Regions from separate parts of the Pradoshia sp. Z5_111 genome, predicted to be linked through region 2. Evidence: predicted binding sites of a transcription regulator. Region 2 holds the regulator's gene; each other region holds the start of a gene.
The links. Region 2 encodes LexA, which represses DNA repair genes until DNA is damaged. Its sites were predicted from a motif close to CGAACATATGTTCG; they were not measured.

Region 1: the regulator LexA is predicted to act here: its motif matches at 2,522-2,535, upstream of recA (recombinase RecA).
Region 3: the regulator LexA is predicted to act here: its motif matches at 2,175-2,188, upstream of AC4D4A_RS13065 (Y-family DNA polymerase).
Region 4: the regulator LexA is predicted to act here: its motif matches at 2,035-2,048, upstream of uvrB (excinuclease ABC subunit UvrB).

Annotation. Positions count from the first base shown of each region.
Region 1 covers NZ_JBZCPQ010000004.1:156,861-161,011, reverse strand. Annotated here, with positions in the region: gene AC4D4A_RS10295 (helix-turn-helix domain-containing protein) at 1-424, shown strand, start outside; gene pgsA (CDP-diacylglycerol--glycerol-3-phosphate 3-phosphatidyltransferase) at 506-1,084, shown strand; gene AC4D4A_RS10285 (competence/damage-inducible protein A) at 1,129-2,376, shown strand; gene recA (recombinase RecA) at 2,635-3,678, shown strand.
Region 2 covers NZ_JBZCPQ010000001.1:732,377-736,527, reverse strand. Annotated here, with positions in the region: gene AC4D4A_RS03585 (helicase-related protein) at 1-2,073, shown strand, start outside; gene lexA (transcriptional repressor LexA) at 2,277-2,903, opposite strand; gene yneA (cell division suppressor protein YneA) at 3,058-3,381, shown strand; gene AC4D4A_RS03570 (YneB family resolvase-like protein) at 3,451-4,098, shown strand.
Region 3 covers NZ_JBZCPQ010000005.1:344,989-349,139, forward strand. Annotated here, with positions in the region: gene AC4D4A_RS13050 (S9 family peptidase) at 1-809, shown strand, start outside; gene AC4D4A_RS13055 (transcription initiation factor TFIIIB) at 907-1,110, shown strand; gene AC4D4A_RS13060 (heme oxygenase) at 1,178-1,516, opposite strand; gene AC4D4A_RS13065 (Y-family DNA polymerase) at 2,248-3,507, shown strand; gene AC4D4A_RS13070 (YolD-like family protein) at 3,536-3,874, shown strand; gene AC4D4A_RS13075 (hypothetical protein) at 4,116-4,151, shown strand, end outside.
Region 4 covers NZ_JBZCPQ010000002.1:175,051-179,201, reverse strand. Annotated here, with positions in the region: gene AC4D4A_RS05205 (carbohydrate ABC transporter permease) at 1-65, opposite strand, end outside; gene AC4D4A_RS05200 (ABC transporter substrate-binding protein) at 166-1,452, opposite strand; gene AC4D4A_RS05195 (CsbA family protein) at 1,718-1,945, shown strand; gene uvrB (excinuclease ABC subunit UvrB) at 2,141-4,120, shown strand; gene uvrA (excinuclease ABC subunit UvrA) at 4,128-4,151, shown strand, end outside.

The DNA of each region.
Region 1 (4,151 bases), on a different contig from region 2:
ATCCACAAACCAAGAAGAAAATACCAAAGAGAAAGAAGAAACAGAAACAGAAAAAGAAAGTAATCCAGAGAATGCTGAGGAAGATTCTAAAGAACCGGAAGAAGCAGGTTCTGCTGAGTTGAAAGTGACTTCTGCTAATGGAAAAAATACAATATATGAATTAAGTAATACAGATGAATTTAAGGTATCAGTAAAATCTACCGGCGAGACATGGGTATCTGTTAAAAATTCCAAGGGAGAAAATCTCTTCAATGGCGTGATTCAAAATGGAGAAAGCCAGGATTTTGATCTTTCAGATGATAATCAAATTGTCATGAATATAGGGAAAACTCCAGATACTGAAATTTATGTTAATGATGAAAAACTGGAGTATGAAAGTGAACTGATTGTCCAAAACATAACGATTGATTACACGAAGGAGTAAGATTGGAAGGTCATCAATGGATGGCCTTCTCTCGTCTATCCTTTTATAAATAAAATTTAAAAGTAAAGTGAGGAACATCAAGTGAATTTACCGAACAAGATAACAATTTCTAGAATTTGCATGATCCCTGTGTTTATGATTATCATGCTTCCATCTATTGATTGGGGAACCTGGATGATTAACGATGTGGAGCTGCCTGTCTCTCATTTTGTTGGAGCTCTTATTTTTATCATTGCTTCTACAACTGATTGGATTGATGGATACTATGCTAGAAAACATAATCTGGTCACAACCCTTGGAAAGTTTCTTGATCCGTTGGCAGATAAACTTCTTGTATCTGCTGCATTAATTATACTTGTAGGATACGAGTTAGCGCCTGCTTGGATTGTTATTTTAATTATCAGCCGTGAATTTGCGGTAACAGGCCTTCGCCTGGTTCTGGCTGGTGAAGGGGAAGTTGTTGCAGCGAATCAATTGGGCAAAATTAAAACCTGGACTCAAATCATCGCTATATCTGCGTTACTATTGCACAATCTACCATTTGCGTGGATTAATTTTCCGTTTGCTGATATAGCTCTTTATGTAGCTTTATTCTTTACTATATGGTCTGGCTGGGATTACTTTGCTAAGAATAAAGACGCGTTTTTAAATTCTAAATAAGGGTATCATTCTTACTATAACTTGTTAAATTGGCGGGTGACAGAATGAATGCAGAATTAATAGCGGTAGGCTCTGAGTTATTACTTGGACAGATTGCAAATACCAATGCTCAGTTTATATCAAAAAGCCTGGCAGAGATAGGTATTAATGTATATTACCATACAGTAGTTGGGGATAATCCTGTACGATTAAAAAAGGCTATCGAAATTGCAGAATCCCGAGCTGATCTTATTATATACACTGGTGGTTTGGGACCTACAAAGGATGATATAACAAAAGAAGTTGTAGCCGACCATATCGGTAAAACATTAATATCAGATCAAAAAGCCATGGAAAATATTGAGGAGTACTTCAAGAAAATAAAACGTGTGATGACAGAAAACAACCGGAAGCAAGCGTTGATTATTGGAGGATCAGAAGTATTCCCTAATCAAAATGGGATGGCACCCGGAATGGCGGTGTCTCATGGAGATATTCTTCATATTTTACTGCCTGGACCTCCAAGTGAAATGCAGCCAATGCACCAAAATTTTGCAGTTCCTTATCTGTTGAGATTAATGGACAGGGTGGAGCGGATAGATTCACGAGTCCTCCGTTTCTTCGGTATTGGGGAATCACAGCTTGAAACAGAAATAGAAGATTTGCTGGATCAGCAAAGTAACCCGACAATAGCGCCTCTTGCCTCGGATGGAGAGGTAACTCTTCGGATTACAGCTAAACATGAATCTATTGAAGAAGCTGACAAACTATTAAAAGAGACAGAAGAAAAAATTCTTTCACGTGTGGGAGAATATTTTTACGGATATGATGATGCGACCATCATGACTGAACTTATCAATCTTTTAAAAGAAAATGAGCTTACAATATCGGCAGCAGAAAGTTTAACCGGCGGAATGTTTCAGGAAAAAATGACCGATATACAGGGAGCAGGTTTAATCCTTAAGGGTGGTATTGTTGTTTATACCAATGAAGCAAAGAAAAAGCTACTGAAGGTCGAACAATCAACGATAGACCAATATGGGGTTGTCAGTGAGCAATGTGCTATGGAAATGGCTGATAATATTAAAGCCATGCTCCAATCTGATATCGGGATTAGCTTTACTGGTGTTGCTGGACCAGATGAATTGGAAGGCCATCCGGTAGGAACTGTTTTTATCGGTATAGCCATTTCCGGTCAGAAAACGTACGCAAAGAGATTAGACTTAGGCGGTATGCGTGAGGTTAATCGGGTTAGAAGCATGAAGTATGGCTGTCATTTTCTTATCAGAAAGCTGAGAGAGTTATATGCATAATGGAAAACCCCAACTTATATGGTTGGGGATTTCTATTGTTTATAAAATCGAGATAATTTCAGTTTTACACTAATTACTGCTAAAAGCATCCTATTTGCTAGAGAGTTTCTTTAAATTTATCAGCAAAATTACCATTAAAATGATACGAATAAATGTTCGCTTTTTTACTTGTTAAATGGGGACAGATGAGGTATAGTATAAATAAGTTCTAAATTATACATGTAATGTTTTTATATAGATATGGGGAGGAAATAAACTGTGAGTGAACGTCAAGCTGCGCTCGATATGGCGCTAAAACAAATTGAAAAGCAATTTGGTAAAGGTTCAGTAATGAAGCTGGGGGAAAGAGCAGACAGAAAGGTTTCTACCATTCCAAGTGGTTCGCTTGCTCTTGATTCAGCCCTCGGTGTGGGTGGATATCCAAGAGGTAGAATAATCGAGATTTATGGACCGGAGAGCTCCGGTAAAACGACAGTAGCTTTACATGCAATTGCTGAAGTACAGGCGAAGGGTGGACAAGCAGCCTTTATTGATGCAGAACATGCTTTAGATCCGGCATATGCACAAAAGCTTGGCGTAAATATAGATGAATTATTACTTTCCCAACCAGATACAGGTGAACAGGCATTGGAAATTGCTGAGGCACTTGTACGAAGTGGTGCAATTGATATTATTGTTGTTGACTCAGTGGCTGCTTTAGTACCAAAAGCTGAAATCGAAGGTGAAATGGGAGATTCTCATATGGGTCTACAAGCCCGTTTAATGTCCCAGGCTCTTCGTAAACTTTCTGGATCCATTAATAAATCTAACACAATAGCAATCTTTATCAACCAAATCCGTGAGAAGATTGGTGTTATGTTTGGTAACCCAGAAACAACTCCAGGTGGTCGTGCCCTTAAGTTCTATTCTACGGTTCGCCTTGAAGTAAGACGTGCTGAACAACTGAAACAGGGAAATGATATTGTAGGGAACAGGACCAAAGTTAAGGTTGTTAAAAATAAAGTGGCTCCACCGTTCAAAGTGGCAGAACTTGATATTATGTATGGTGAGGGCATTTCCAAAGAAGGCGAAATCATCGACATTGGCTCTGAGTTAGATATTATTGAAAAGAGTGGCTCATGGTATTCATATAATGGTGATCGCTTAGGACAGGGAAGAGAGAATGCGAAACTCTTCTTAAAAGAGAATCCAGATGTTCGTGATGAAATTTCCATTAAAATCCGCTCAGCGTATGGATTAAACGGTGAAGCGAAAGTGGTTGAACCAGCAGAGGAAATGGATAAATTTGATTTACCTGAATAAGTAGTTTGTAATGGGCAAACCTGGTTATGGGTTTGCCCTTTCTATAGGTGGACATCAGGGCATGCTTTTATATAAAATTCATCTGTTTCTGAAGAGAATCAGGATTTAGTTAGTGTCTAGCTAAGAATCCAATCAGTAAGTGTTGTTACTGGAGAGAAATTATTCAGCAACTTCATTAGCAAGGATGAGAAATACTTAAAAATTTCTCTAGATTTTGTACTATTACACAACTTAATAGGAAGCAGCTATGGTAAAAGTGGAAGGCTTAATTGGAATCTACGAATTAGGTGGATAGGTTCACGAAATTTGTTTATATGTCTGTATTTTCTAAAAACGATTAAAAGAGCGTCGGGACTTGCTCTTGACAACAAATTTTCATAACTTTACAATAGAAATGTATTAATATCTTTTTTTATGACATGCCTAAAAGCGATTGTGCTGTATATTTTTAGATGATGTACATGCCAGAATTG
Region 2 (4,151 bases):
TATGAGAATACCGTTATCAAAGATGAGGCCTTAAGTATTTTGAGCAGTAACAAGCTTTATTTTTATTTAAAGCTCAGATATAAAGTGGCAAATCAATTACAAAAGGATATAGCAAATGTGAAGGGTTTCAATCAAGCCCAATTTGAAACGCTCAACGACCTCTTATATTGGGGATATGATGTATACCAGGATGATTCTGCTTTTGACGAATATATTTATCAAAATCTGATCGATACCTTTGTATACGAAACCATATACCCATTTATAGTATCAGAATTGCCGAATCAGATCATAAACCAATATGAGAATTTGTTTAAAGGGTCGATTAATCATAAGCTGATCAGGCAATTGATCGGCGGAAATATTAGTGAATTTCAATGGGAATATGAAAGTGAAATAGAGCAGGAATTGATTGAGGACCTTATAGATGTTCGAACCCACCCGGATGATTTTGATATACAAATGCCCTTATATCATACTCAGCACAAAGAGAGAATTGAAAAAAGAGAACAGAAATTAGAAGAGATGAGAAAACAGGAAGAAATAAAACAAAAGAAACTGGATGACATCTTTGGTGTGGAATACAAGACGACCGTTTATAGCAACACTAAATATATTCTGCATATTGGAGAAACAAATACCGGTAAAACTTATCAGGCACTAAATAGATTAAGGCAAGCTGCGTCGGGTATATATCTGGCACCTCTAAGGTTATTGGCACTTGAAGTATATGAAACGCTTAGAAACAACGGAATTGCCTGTGCGTTAAAGACAGGTGAAGAAGAAAAGGATATTGCAAATGCCACGCATTATTCCTGCACAATTGAAATGTTTACTGAGAAAGATGAATTCGATGTCATGGTTATAGACGAAGCGCAAATGATAGCAGATAAAGATCGAGGATTTTCCTGGTTTAGAGCTATTAATAAAGCACGAGCTCGCGAGGTTCACATCATAGGCAGTCACAACTCGAAAAGGATGATTTTAAATCTGCTTCAGGGAAATGATATTGAAATTCATGAATACAAACGGGATATACCGCTTATTGTAGAGAAAAAACCTTTTAAGATTGAACATGCCAAGGCAGGGGATGCTTTGATTGTATTTTCTCGAAATAAAGTGCTTCAAACCGCTTCAAAGCTGGAGAGAAACGGCCATAAAGTAAGTGTAATCTATGGAAGTATGCCTCCTGAGACAAGAGCTAAACAAATTCAGAGGTTCATTAACAGGGAGACGCGAGTGATTGTATCTACAGATGCTATCGGGATGGGGCTCAATCTACCGATTAGGCGGGTCGTTTTTCTCGAAAATGATAAATTTGATGGCACGAGAAGGCGTTTATTGACCTCTCAGGAAGTAAAGCAGTTAGCAGGACGTGCCGGCCGTAAAGGTATATATAATGAAGGAAGAGTGGCATTTACTGATCAAATTGGTTTAATGAAACGATTGTTGAATGGTGAAGACCGACCAATCAGTACATTTACAATAGCTCCTACACAGGGTGTATTTGAACGCTTTAAACGTTATCATTCCAGCTTTGATCAATTCTTTGAATTATGGGATGAATTTAAAAATCCTGCCGGGACAACAAAAGCGCCGCTTACTCAGGAAAAAGCTTTATATCATTTAATTCGCCATGAACAAATAGAAGGACGAATGTCGATAACTGATTTATACGGTTTTCTGCATTTACCTTTTTCAGCGAATGAGGAGAGCCTCGTTAATCAATGGCTCTATAATATGAAAGCCATTGTGGATAGAAGAGAATTGAGAGAGCCTTTAATAAAGAAAGATTCCTTGGATGAACTTGAATTATCTTATAAATCAGTAGGATTGCATTTATTGTTTTTGTATAAATTAGATCGAAGAAGTGAAACGGTCTATTGGGAGCGAGTAAGAGAAGAAATCAGTTCAGACGCACATAATCAGTTAAGAAAAGGGGTTAAAAAATATCAAACAAAGTGTCGATCATGCAATAAGCCGTTAAGCTGGAATTATCCATTTGCTATTTGCCAATCGTGTTATGAAGAGAGTAAACGATCAAGATACTATTACAAAGGATGGGATATATAGGACATTTAAGCTTGCTATCATAATGGTTGCAAGCTTTTTGTATTACATAATTATATTATGTAAACTACGAGATAAATAAAAGCATTAATCTATTTATAAAGTGGAATATGCCAATCCTTAAATGCATAAGTTTAATAGAGAAAATAGAGATAATAGATTTTAAACACATAAGTAGAACCGGCTGAAAGCCGGTCCCAACGTTCTTATTGAATGTTTCTGTATAACCCGATCACTTTGCCCAAGATACTGACATTTTGTAGAATGATAGGCTCGAGCATAGAATTTTCCGGCTGCAGACGGAAATGAGTATCTTCTTTAAAGAAACGTTTTACGGTAGCTTCATCATCTTCAGTCATGGCTACGACAATTTCGCCATTGTTTGCTGTATGCTGCTGGCGAACAATTACATAGTCACCGTTAAGTATTCCAGCTTCAATCATACTGTCACCCATAATTTCAAGCATAAACACATTTTCATCGGCAGGAGCCATATGCTCAGGTAGAGGGAAGTATTCTTCTATATTTTCGATAGCTGTAATAGGCTGCCCAGCAGTTACTTTCCCGATTAATGGTACATTAACTGAATTTGTTTTTGGAATATGGTCATGTGGATCCATATCCAGGATTTCAATAGCACGTGGTTTAGTAGGATCTCGTCTAATAAGCCCTTTGCTTTCCAATCGCGCTAAGTGACCATGAACCGTGGAACTTGAAGCCAGTCCGACTGCTTCTCCGATTTCTCGAACGGAAGGTGGATAGCCCTTCGTTTTAACTTCTTCTTTAATATATAGCAAAATATCCTGTTGCCGTTTGGATAATTTAGTAGTCATCTCCCGCACCTCTTTTAGCTTTTCTTGTTTTTAGTATATCATTTCCTGTTTAACAGTACAAACATAAGTTCGTTTTTTGTGTTGACACAAAACGTTTGTTCGGTTTATACTTAGTTTATATTAAACGAACATACATTCGATGGGGGTTTTATTAATGAAAAAATTATGGACTTCTTATAATTATTCCATCTTGTTTTTTATAGGTCTTTTCTTATTAATAACTACAATGATAGTAACAAATATTGAAGCACCGAAAGATGATTATCAACAAATCACGATTAAAAAAGGAGATACAGTTTGGGATATGGCTGAACGTTTTGATGGCAGCGAAATGACACAGACTGAATTTGTCTCTTGGGTTCAGGAACATAATGACTTGCACATTAATCATTTAAAGGAAGGGCAAACGATTGTGATTCCTGTAAAGAAAATGAATGAAAATACAGAAATGCTACACTTAGCAGATTCTGATAAATAACTATATAATCAGTAAGGTCGGGAATTTTTCCCGGCCTTATCTATATGTAAAGAAGAATGGTGAGAGAAAATGAAGGTTGGAATTTATTGCAGAGTCAGCACAGATAAAAGTTCTCAGGAAACATCACTGGAAAGGCAGGAGCAGGAGTTAACAAGACTGGCTGCCATAAAGGGGTTCGAGGTTGTCATAATCGAAAAAGAACAAGCCAGTGGATATGACTTAGAACGAGAAGGCATTCTAATCTTGCTGGAAAAAATGAAAAATAGAGAAATCGAGGGGCTCTTGATTCAGGATGAAACAAGACTTGGCAGAGGAAATGCCAAGATTGCTCTATTACATTGCATCTATAAAGAAGGGGTAAAATTATATACGGTTACTCATAATGGTGAGCTTGAGGTTTCTGAAACAGATGCCATGCTTTTGCAAATCATCAGTATAGTAGAGGAATATCAGCGGAAATTACAAAACAGTAAAATTAGAAGAGGGATGAAACGAGCAATTGAAAATGGATATAAACCACAAAGAAATTTGGCAAATCAACATCTTGGAGGCGGAAGAGAAAGGTCAGAGGTACCATTACAGGAGGTCATTGAGCTGCGTATTAAAGGATTAACATTTGCTGAAATTACGGAGAATTTAAACAGAAAAGGCTATGATCTCTCAAAGGCTACCATTCACCGGAGATATTCAGAATATATGAAAAAGAATCCTAATTAATAGTTCATTCTTGAAAATTACGCAATTTTTCTATACGATGACAATATCTACTT
Region 3 (4,151 bases), on a different contig from region 2:
TATCTGGTATTCAGAAGGAGGAAATAGTAGAGCCCGAGATTATTACGTATCCATCTTTTGACGGTCTCCAAATAGAAGCATTATTTTATAAAGCAAAACCAGAAAATGATAAAGGAGAAACGATTCTTTGGGTTCATGGGGGACCACAGTCTGCAGTTCGGAAAGGGTTTGGTCCATTCTTTCAATATGCTCTAGATAATGGATATAGTATTTTTACTCCTAACTTCCGTGGTTCCACTGGATATGGATTAACATTCACCAAAATGGTAGAGCGTGCCTGGGGTGCAGGAGCTCGATTGGATATTATTGCTGGTCTGGATTGGCTAATTGACCGTGGATATACGAAGAAAGGTGATATCTTCCTGATCGGAGGCAGTTACGGTGGATACATGTCATTGCTTTTACATGGACGCCATGCTGATTACTTTAAGGCAGTGGTAGATATTTGTGGGCCATCCAATTTATTTTCCTTTATTAATTCAGTGCCGGAAGATTGGAAACCAATCATGGATACTTGGGTAGGCCACCCCGAAAAAGATCGCGAGAAATTGATAGAATACTCACCTTTTACCTATATTGAGCAGATGACAAAGCCGATGCTTGTTATCCAAGGGGCCAATGATCCAAGAGTTGTAAAGGCGGAATCAGACCAAATTGTGGAGACTCTTAAGGAAAAGGGGAGGGATATCTCCTATATGGTCATGGAGGATGAAGGACATGGATTTTCTAAAAAGGAGAATGAAATCGCTGTGTATCGCAGGGTTTTGGCTTTTTTTGAAGAGCATCGTCTTGTGAAAGTAAAATCCTAGCCTAGATTTTCTCAAACGGCGAAAAGTAATGTACTGCAGTTTGTGGCGTTTTCCTTATGGAGAAAATGATATGAGATTTTCGAGTGGAGGGACTAACGTGAAGCATTCTAAAGTAAAAGAATGTCATCAATGTGGTGAGAAAGAGCTGGGGATCGGGAAACATACCGGATATGGAGTCATGTACCCCAAAAATAAAGTGAGTATAGGTTCAGAGATCGAATACATGATTTGCACGGAATGTGGATTTATCATTGAAGGCTATGTAAAAAAGCCGGAGAAATTTAAAGAAACACTTTACTAAAAAGGTAAACAGTTCATTCACAAAAAAGGTCTTTCCAAGTGTTTATGGAAAGATCTTTTCGTATAAATTAGTTTATTGGAGCTGCTTCTTTTACGGATGCTACTCTAAATGTAGTTTGTTGGCTTCCTAACATAGGAGAGTCCTGTTTAGCTTCATCCGGTTTGCCTTCCGGACGTTTGTGCGCTTTTTTGAAGGAGTCGCTGTTTTTCCAGGCAAGGAAGCTTTCCTCATCTTCCCAGTACATATTGACGCTCATCTCATCATATTCTGTCAGGCCCTCTGTAAGTAAAACCTCTACTTTAACAAATCCTTTGAATTTATCTAATTCGTTACCGGAAGTGAAACGGCCTGCCATTTTTTCTGCGAAACCTGGTTTGGTTTTAATTTTGTTTTGAACAACAATCATGTGATCATTCTCCTTTTATTTTTATTTTTCTGGAAAATATATCAGATTACTTCAATGAAAATCACTCTTACACTGCTATTATATACCTTTTTCGAAGATTTTGAATTCATTATGCTTTAGGATTTGCTGATTATGGCTCTAACATATTTTTTCTATATGATTGAAAGCATTGCGTGATGAAATAACCAACATAGTTCATTCATCATCCTTCTATATGACCCTTCAAATAGATTATTACTCAATTTTTCTATTATTTTTGTAAAAAGGCTAAAATTAAGAGTTTTCGAGACTTACGAGTCAAAATTGAGTGACTAAACGGCTGTATAAGCCGGATTAGTCTAGTAATCCAGCCGATTTTCACCGGAATTGAGCGGGAACTGATATTAATTGAGCGGAATTCCATATAATTGAGCGGAAATGGAGTGGAATTGAGCGATTTTCGTAATAATTGAGCTAAACTCAAAATAATTGCTCGAATTTACTTATTTATGAGCGAATTGAAAAGGAGAAAAGTGAAAATAATAGTAGATGAATGCATTTGGGGACTGTTTTTAAAACGTTTTCGTAAATTTTTCTGGTGAACTATGTCTGTTGTCTTAAAGTATTTGCACGCTTTCATGCTCTTATACATAAATTGTAAATAATTTTCCATTGAACACGAACGTATATTCGCTTATCATAAAGAATATAATAAAGACGAACATACATTCTATTTAAAAGAAGGTTTTAACATGATTGATTACAGTACTTTACCGCATCATTATGTTATGTGCGTGGATATGAAAAGTTTTTTTGCCAGCTGTTCAGCAGTGATGATGGGACTGGATCCGCTTGAATGTTATTTGGCTGTGGTGAGTGATACGGAACGGAGCGGCAGTGTGGTGCTGGCTTCATCTCCCAAAATGAAGAAAGAGTTTGGCATTAAGACAGGCTCGAGATTGTTTGAGATTCCGGATGATCCGCGCATTATAAAGGTTAATCCTAGTATGGCAACGTATTTACGTATCTCTACTGAAATCAGCCGTTTATTCAATCGATATGTACCTAAAAGTGCGATTCATACGTACAGTGTAGATGAAAGCTTCTTAAAGGTGGATGGGACGACTCGTCTATGGGGAGATATCGTAGAAATTGCTGAAAAAATCCAGGATGAAATCGATCGGGAATTCCAGCTTCCATGCGCGATTGGGATCGGTCCGAATATGCTGCTTGCTAAGCTGTGTCTTGATTTGGAGGCCAAGAAAAAAGGAATCTCCCAATGGACCTATGAGGATGTACCAGAAAAATTATGGCCCTTATTCCCCTTGAGCGAAATGTGGGGAATTGGAAAGCCGATGGAAAAGAAGCTGAATGGAATGGGGATTTTTTCAATCGGTCAATTGGCGCGTTATGATTTGGAGACGCTTGAAAAGAAGTTTGGCATTATGGGCAATCAATTGTACCACCATGCCTGGGGTGTTGATTTATCGGATATCGGTGCTCCGATTATGGAAGGGCAAATCAGCTTTGGAAAAGGTCAGGTTTTACTGCGTGATTATAAAAAGCCTGAGGAAATCAAGCATGTCATTCTGGAAATAAGTGAGGAAGTAGCAAGAAGAACACGTGCAAGCGGGATGGCGGGCAGAACCGTCAGCTTGGGGATTTATTATAGCCAGGATGAATTTGGAGGTGGATTTCATCGCTCTATGACAAGAGAAACACCGACCAATATTACGATGGATATTTATGAAATGTGCTTAACCTTGTTTGAACGGTTTTATACAGGCAAAACAGTTAGGAAAATTTCTATTACACTTTCAAATGTTATCCCCGATCGAGAGATGCAAATCAGTCTATTTGACCAGGATAGCTGGCGCAAACGTGAGCTTGGCTTTGTGATGGATCGAATGCGTAAAAAATTTGGATCCAATGCGATTTTACGTGCCGTATCGTATACAGAGGCAGGAACGGCCAAGCATCGCAGTACTTTGGTCGGAGGACATAGAGCATAACAGACAAGTGAAATGGAGGCTGCAGGGAATGATTCGAGATCGCGGAAAAATGAAATGGACATCAATGATGCTGCCGGAGCATGTAACAATGCTTAGAGAATGGGCACATGAGGACAGCTATGAAACAAGGAATGAGCTTGATGAACAGCAAGTGGAAGCGATGAACACGATAATTATGGAGGCCTTGGAATATAATAAGCCGGTGGCGATCCGCTATTACCGTACAGCCAGTCGCCGGTACGGGACGGTGGAAGGAAGCATACATTATTGCAATGAACAGGCTCAAAAACTTCATCTCGTTGATGAGGATGGAGATGCTTGTTTTGTATTTTATCAGGAAATTGTGGATGTACAATTGAAGGATTGATGGCCAAGCAATTCGCTATAAGGTTGTGCATATGTTGGTTATGGCTCTTCTCTTTCTTCCTAAATAAACCCTATTACCCAATAATGAGTAAATGAAAACGCAAATATTAGACAAATTACCACAAAAAGTTTACTATGTATATAGACCTAGAAGTGAGAAATATACAGATAATAAATTTTAACATCGATTTCGGTTCTGATAACTTTGCCATGGGATATCAAAACAAAAGGGGTAAAAGAAAATGGAAAAAGAAAAATACAGCACGATTTATCAAGCA
Region 4 (4,151 bases), on a different contig from region 2:
ATAAGAGAAGGGATAATCATGGCATATCCTAATTGTCGTTCGGATAGCGAAAATTTCTTTTTCATATCATTACTCCTTTCAGGATGGACTTCAAAAGCTAAAAAATAGGAGACAAGCTTTTGTGCCCATCTCCCTCCCATAGCCGTTCCTATTAGGCTAAGTTATCTATTCCTTCAATGCAGCCTTCATTTTCGATTCCATATTTTCAATGGCTTCATCAACTGTAATATCCTTTGTTAATGCTTTAGAAATTTCGATTTGCAAAATATCCGATATTTCCTGGTAATTTGGAGTAACCGGCCTAGGTACAGCGTTTTCTAGTGTTTCAACAAAAGACTGTTCTTTGAAAACAGGAGCCGCATCCTGTACTTCCTTATCCTCATATAAAGCTTTTATGGTTGGAGCACGTCCGCCTTCGGTTGCAGAGATTTTTTGTCCTTCTTCCCCAGTCATGAATTTCACAAATTCCCATGATTCTTTTGGATGATCAGTATAGCGGTTAATCATGGCCATATAGCCTCCGAGTGTCGAAGCTGAGCCTGAATCACCAGCAGGTAAGGAGGTAAAGGCAAAGTTGCCAGCTACCTTTGAGGTACTTTTATCAGCAGCTGTTTTTTCCATATAGGGCCAGTTGCGTGCGAATACAGTTTGGCCTTCCTTAAAGGCAGATTCAGTTTCCGTTTCGGTAAAAGTTAAAATGTTATTTGGCATGAAATCTGCGTTTGCAATTTCAACCATTTTACTAAGTCCTTTTTTGGCTTCTGGACTGTTAATGACGACTTCATTGTTTTCATCGATGATTTTGCCGCCGTAGGAGGCAATGAATTCCATGGCGTTCACAACAATACCTTCATATTGCTTTGCTTGGAAGACAAAGCCTGAGCTTGTGCCTTCTTTCCCGTTTCCTTCTTTAGCCATTTCTATCAACTCATCCCATGTTTTTGGGGGTTCGCTAACCAAATCTGTTCGATAATAAAGAATACCGGCATCTGAGTATTTTGGCAGAGCCCATTGCTTGCCTTCAAATTTCCCGGCTTCAACTGGACCGGGGAAGTAGTCTTCGAGATTTATTTTATCCTGATCGATGAAGCGGTCTAATTCCATCGCGTAGTTAGCTTGGGCGAACTCTGCCGGCCAAACAACATCTGCATCAAATACATCGATTTCAGCACTTTTACTACTGAATGCGGTTACATATTGATCGTGCTGTTGAGTAGAACTATTCGGCATTTCCTGATAGTTTACCTTAATATTCGGATGTTTTTTCTCGAATGCTTCTATCAGTTTTTCTGTACTGCCTGTCGTATCGACTCCTCTGGCATATGTAATTTCAACTGTTTTTTCTTTTGAATCGTTCTCATCATTAGAGGTTTCTTCGGCATCCGAACATGCTGTTAAGGCAATCCCTAAGAAAGCAGCAGAAGAGATGGATAACCATTTTTTAAGTTTCATATTTTCCCTCCTATATTAATGAATACTTGCTTCTTTATAAATTCCTTTAGATTTGGTTAACGAAACCTAATTTTGGATAAAATTTCATACATGATCCTAAAGGCCTATGGACACATTTGAGTCAGAGGGGTGTCAAATGGAAGGCCAGTCAGCGATTAACTTAGTATCCTGCTGGATTAATCACATGAAATGTAATATATTTGTAGCTGAATAGAATTGCTGGAAAATAGCTGCGTGATTCCAGAGGAAGCAGGTGAGACCTCAGATGAAGATTTTAATAGCTCTTTTAGCTCCAGGTTTATTAGTTGTGCTCTTTTCAAGAGTGACATATAGCTGCATAGTCGGTTTATGTTTAACAGTTGCCCTAATCGCCGCATCAGCGTATAAAGGCTATACATCATCCTGGCCTCTGATTATAATTGACGCATTTTCATTAACGGCCGGGTATTGGTATTCTCAGCGGATGATCAAAAGAACACCTAAAAGTGCATAAACAACAGACTGAGTCTTCCATATTATTGAGGAAGACTCTTTTATTTTTTGGCAGGATGGGCATAAATGATATTATTAAAGTTAAAAAAGGGAATGTTTGTTCGCTTTTTATTGGTTTGTTTATAGATGATTGTGGTAAAATATTGTTATCAAATAAAACGAGATTTGAGATGAAAATGATGAAAGGGGCTTTTGTGTGAGTAAACAATTTGAATTGGTTTCCAAGTATACTCCTCAAGGAGACCAGCCAACTGCAATTAAAGAGCTAGTGAATGGAATTAATAATGGCGTTAAGCATCAAACGCTTCTTGGCGCTACTGGAACCGGAAAAACATTCACGATTTCAAACGTGATAAAAGAGATTAATAAGCCCACCCTTATCATTGCTCATAATAAAACGCTTGCTGGACAGCTGTACAGTGAATTTAAAGAGTTCTTCCCGAATAATGCAGTCGAGTATTTTGTCAGTTACTATGACTACTATCAGCCTGAAGCATATGTACCTCAGACTGATACCTTTATAGAGAAGGACGCCAGTATTAATGATGAGATAGATAAACTGCGCCACTCTGCGACATCTGCATTATTTGAGCGGAAGGATGTCATTATTATTGCCAGTGTATCCTGTATTTATGGCTTGGGTTCTCCAGAAGAATACGGGGAAATGGTTTTATCCATTCGAGTTGGCATGGAAATGGAGCGGAACCAGCTATTACGTAAATTGGTCGACATTCAATATGAACGAAATGATATTAACTTTCAACGCGGAGCATTTCGAGTTCGAGGAGATGTAGTTGAGATTTTTCCAGTCTCAAAGGATGAACACTGTGTACGTGTTGAATTTTTCGGCGATGAAGTGGAACGGATCAGAGAGGTGGATGCGCTGACTGGGGAAATTATCGGCGAAAGAGATCATGTAGCTATCTTCCCTGCATCCCACTTCGTTACAAGAGAAGAAAAGATGAAGATTGCCATTCAAAATATTGAAACGGAATTGGAAGAGCAGCTCACCTTTTTAAGAGGTGAAGGAAAGCTTCTCGAAGCACAGCGGTTGGAGCAAAGAACCCGTTACGATCTTGAAATGATGAGAGAAATGGGCTTTTGTTCAGGGATCGAGAACTATTCCCGACACCTGACCTTAAGACCGCCGGGCTCTACCCCCTATACCCTTATCGATTATTTCCCTAAAGACTTTTTAATGGTGATAGATGAATCCCATGTTACAGTCCCGCAGGTTCGCGGTATGTATAATGGAGACCGCGCCCGGAAAGAGGTACTTGTCAATCATGGTTTCCGTTTGCCGTCTGCAATGGATAATAGGCCTTTGCAATTTCAGGAGTTTGAAGAACATGTCAACCAGATTGTTTATGTGTCTGCTACACCGGGGCCTTATGAACAGGAGCATTCACCGGAAATGGTTGAACAGATTATCCGTCCAACGGGACTGCTGGACCCAACTATTGATGTTCGTCCGATTGAAGGTCAAATTGATGACTTGTTAGGGGAAATCAACGAGAGAATCTCAAGGGATGAGCGTGTCCTGATCACTACACTGACCAAGAAAATGTCTGAGGATTTAACGGATTATCTAAAAGAACTGGGCATCAAGGTTCAGTATTTGCACTCTGAGATTAAAACACTTGAACGAATCGAAATTATCAGAGATCTGCGTCTTGGAAAATATGATGTGTTGATTGGAATAAATTTACTGCGTGAAGGAATTGATATTCCGGAGGTCTCACTCGTAGCCATTCTTGATGCGGATAAAGAAGGATTCCTTCGTTCAGAACGGTCTCTTATTCAAACGGTCGGCCGTGCTGCCCGTAATTCGAACGGTCACGTTATTATGTATGCAGATAAAATAACGAATTCAATGGAAATAGCGATTTCTGAGACTAAACGGCGCCGTGCGATCCAGGAAGAATATAACAGGAAACACGGAATCGTTCCTAAGACGATCCAGAAGGATATCCGTGATATTATTCGAGCCACTCATATAACGGAAGATAATGAAGAAGAAAAAGCAGCAAATAAATACGAGAAGCTTTCCAAGAAAGAGCGTCAAAAAGTAATTGCAAATATGGAAAAAGAAATGAAGGAAGCAGCCAAAGCGCTTGATTTTGAACGTGCTGCCGAACTTAGAGATTTAATTTTAGAGTTAAAAGTGGAAGGATGAACATAGGATGGCACTTGATAAAATTGTAATT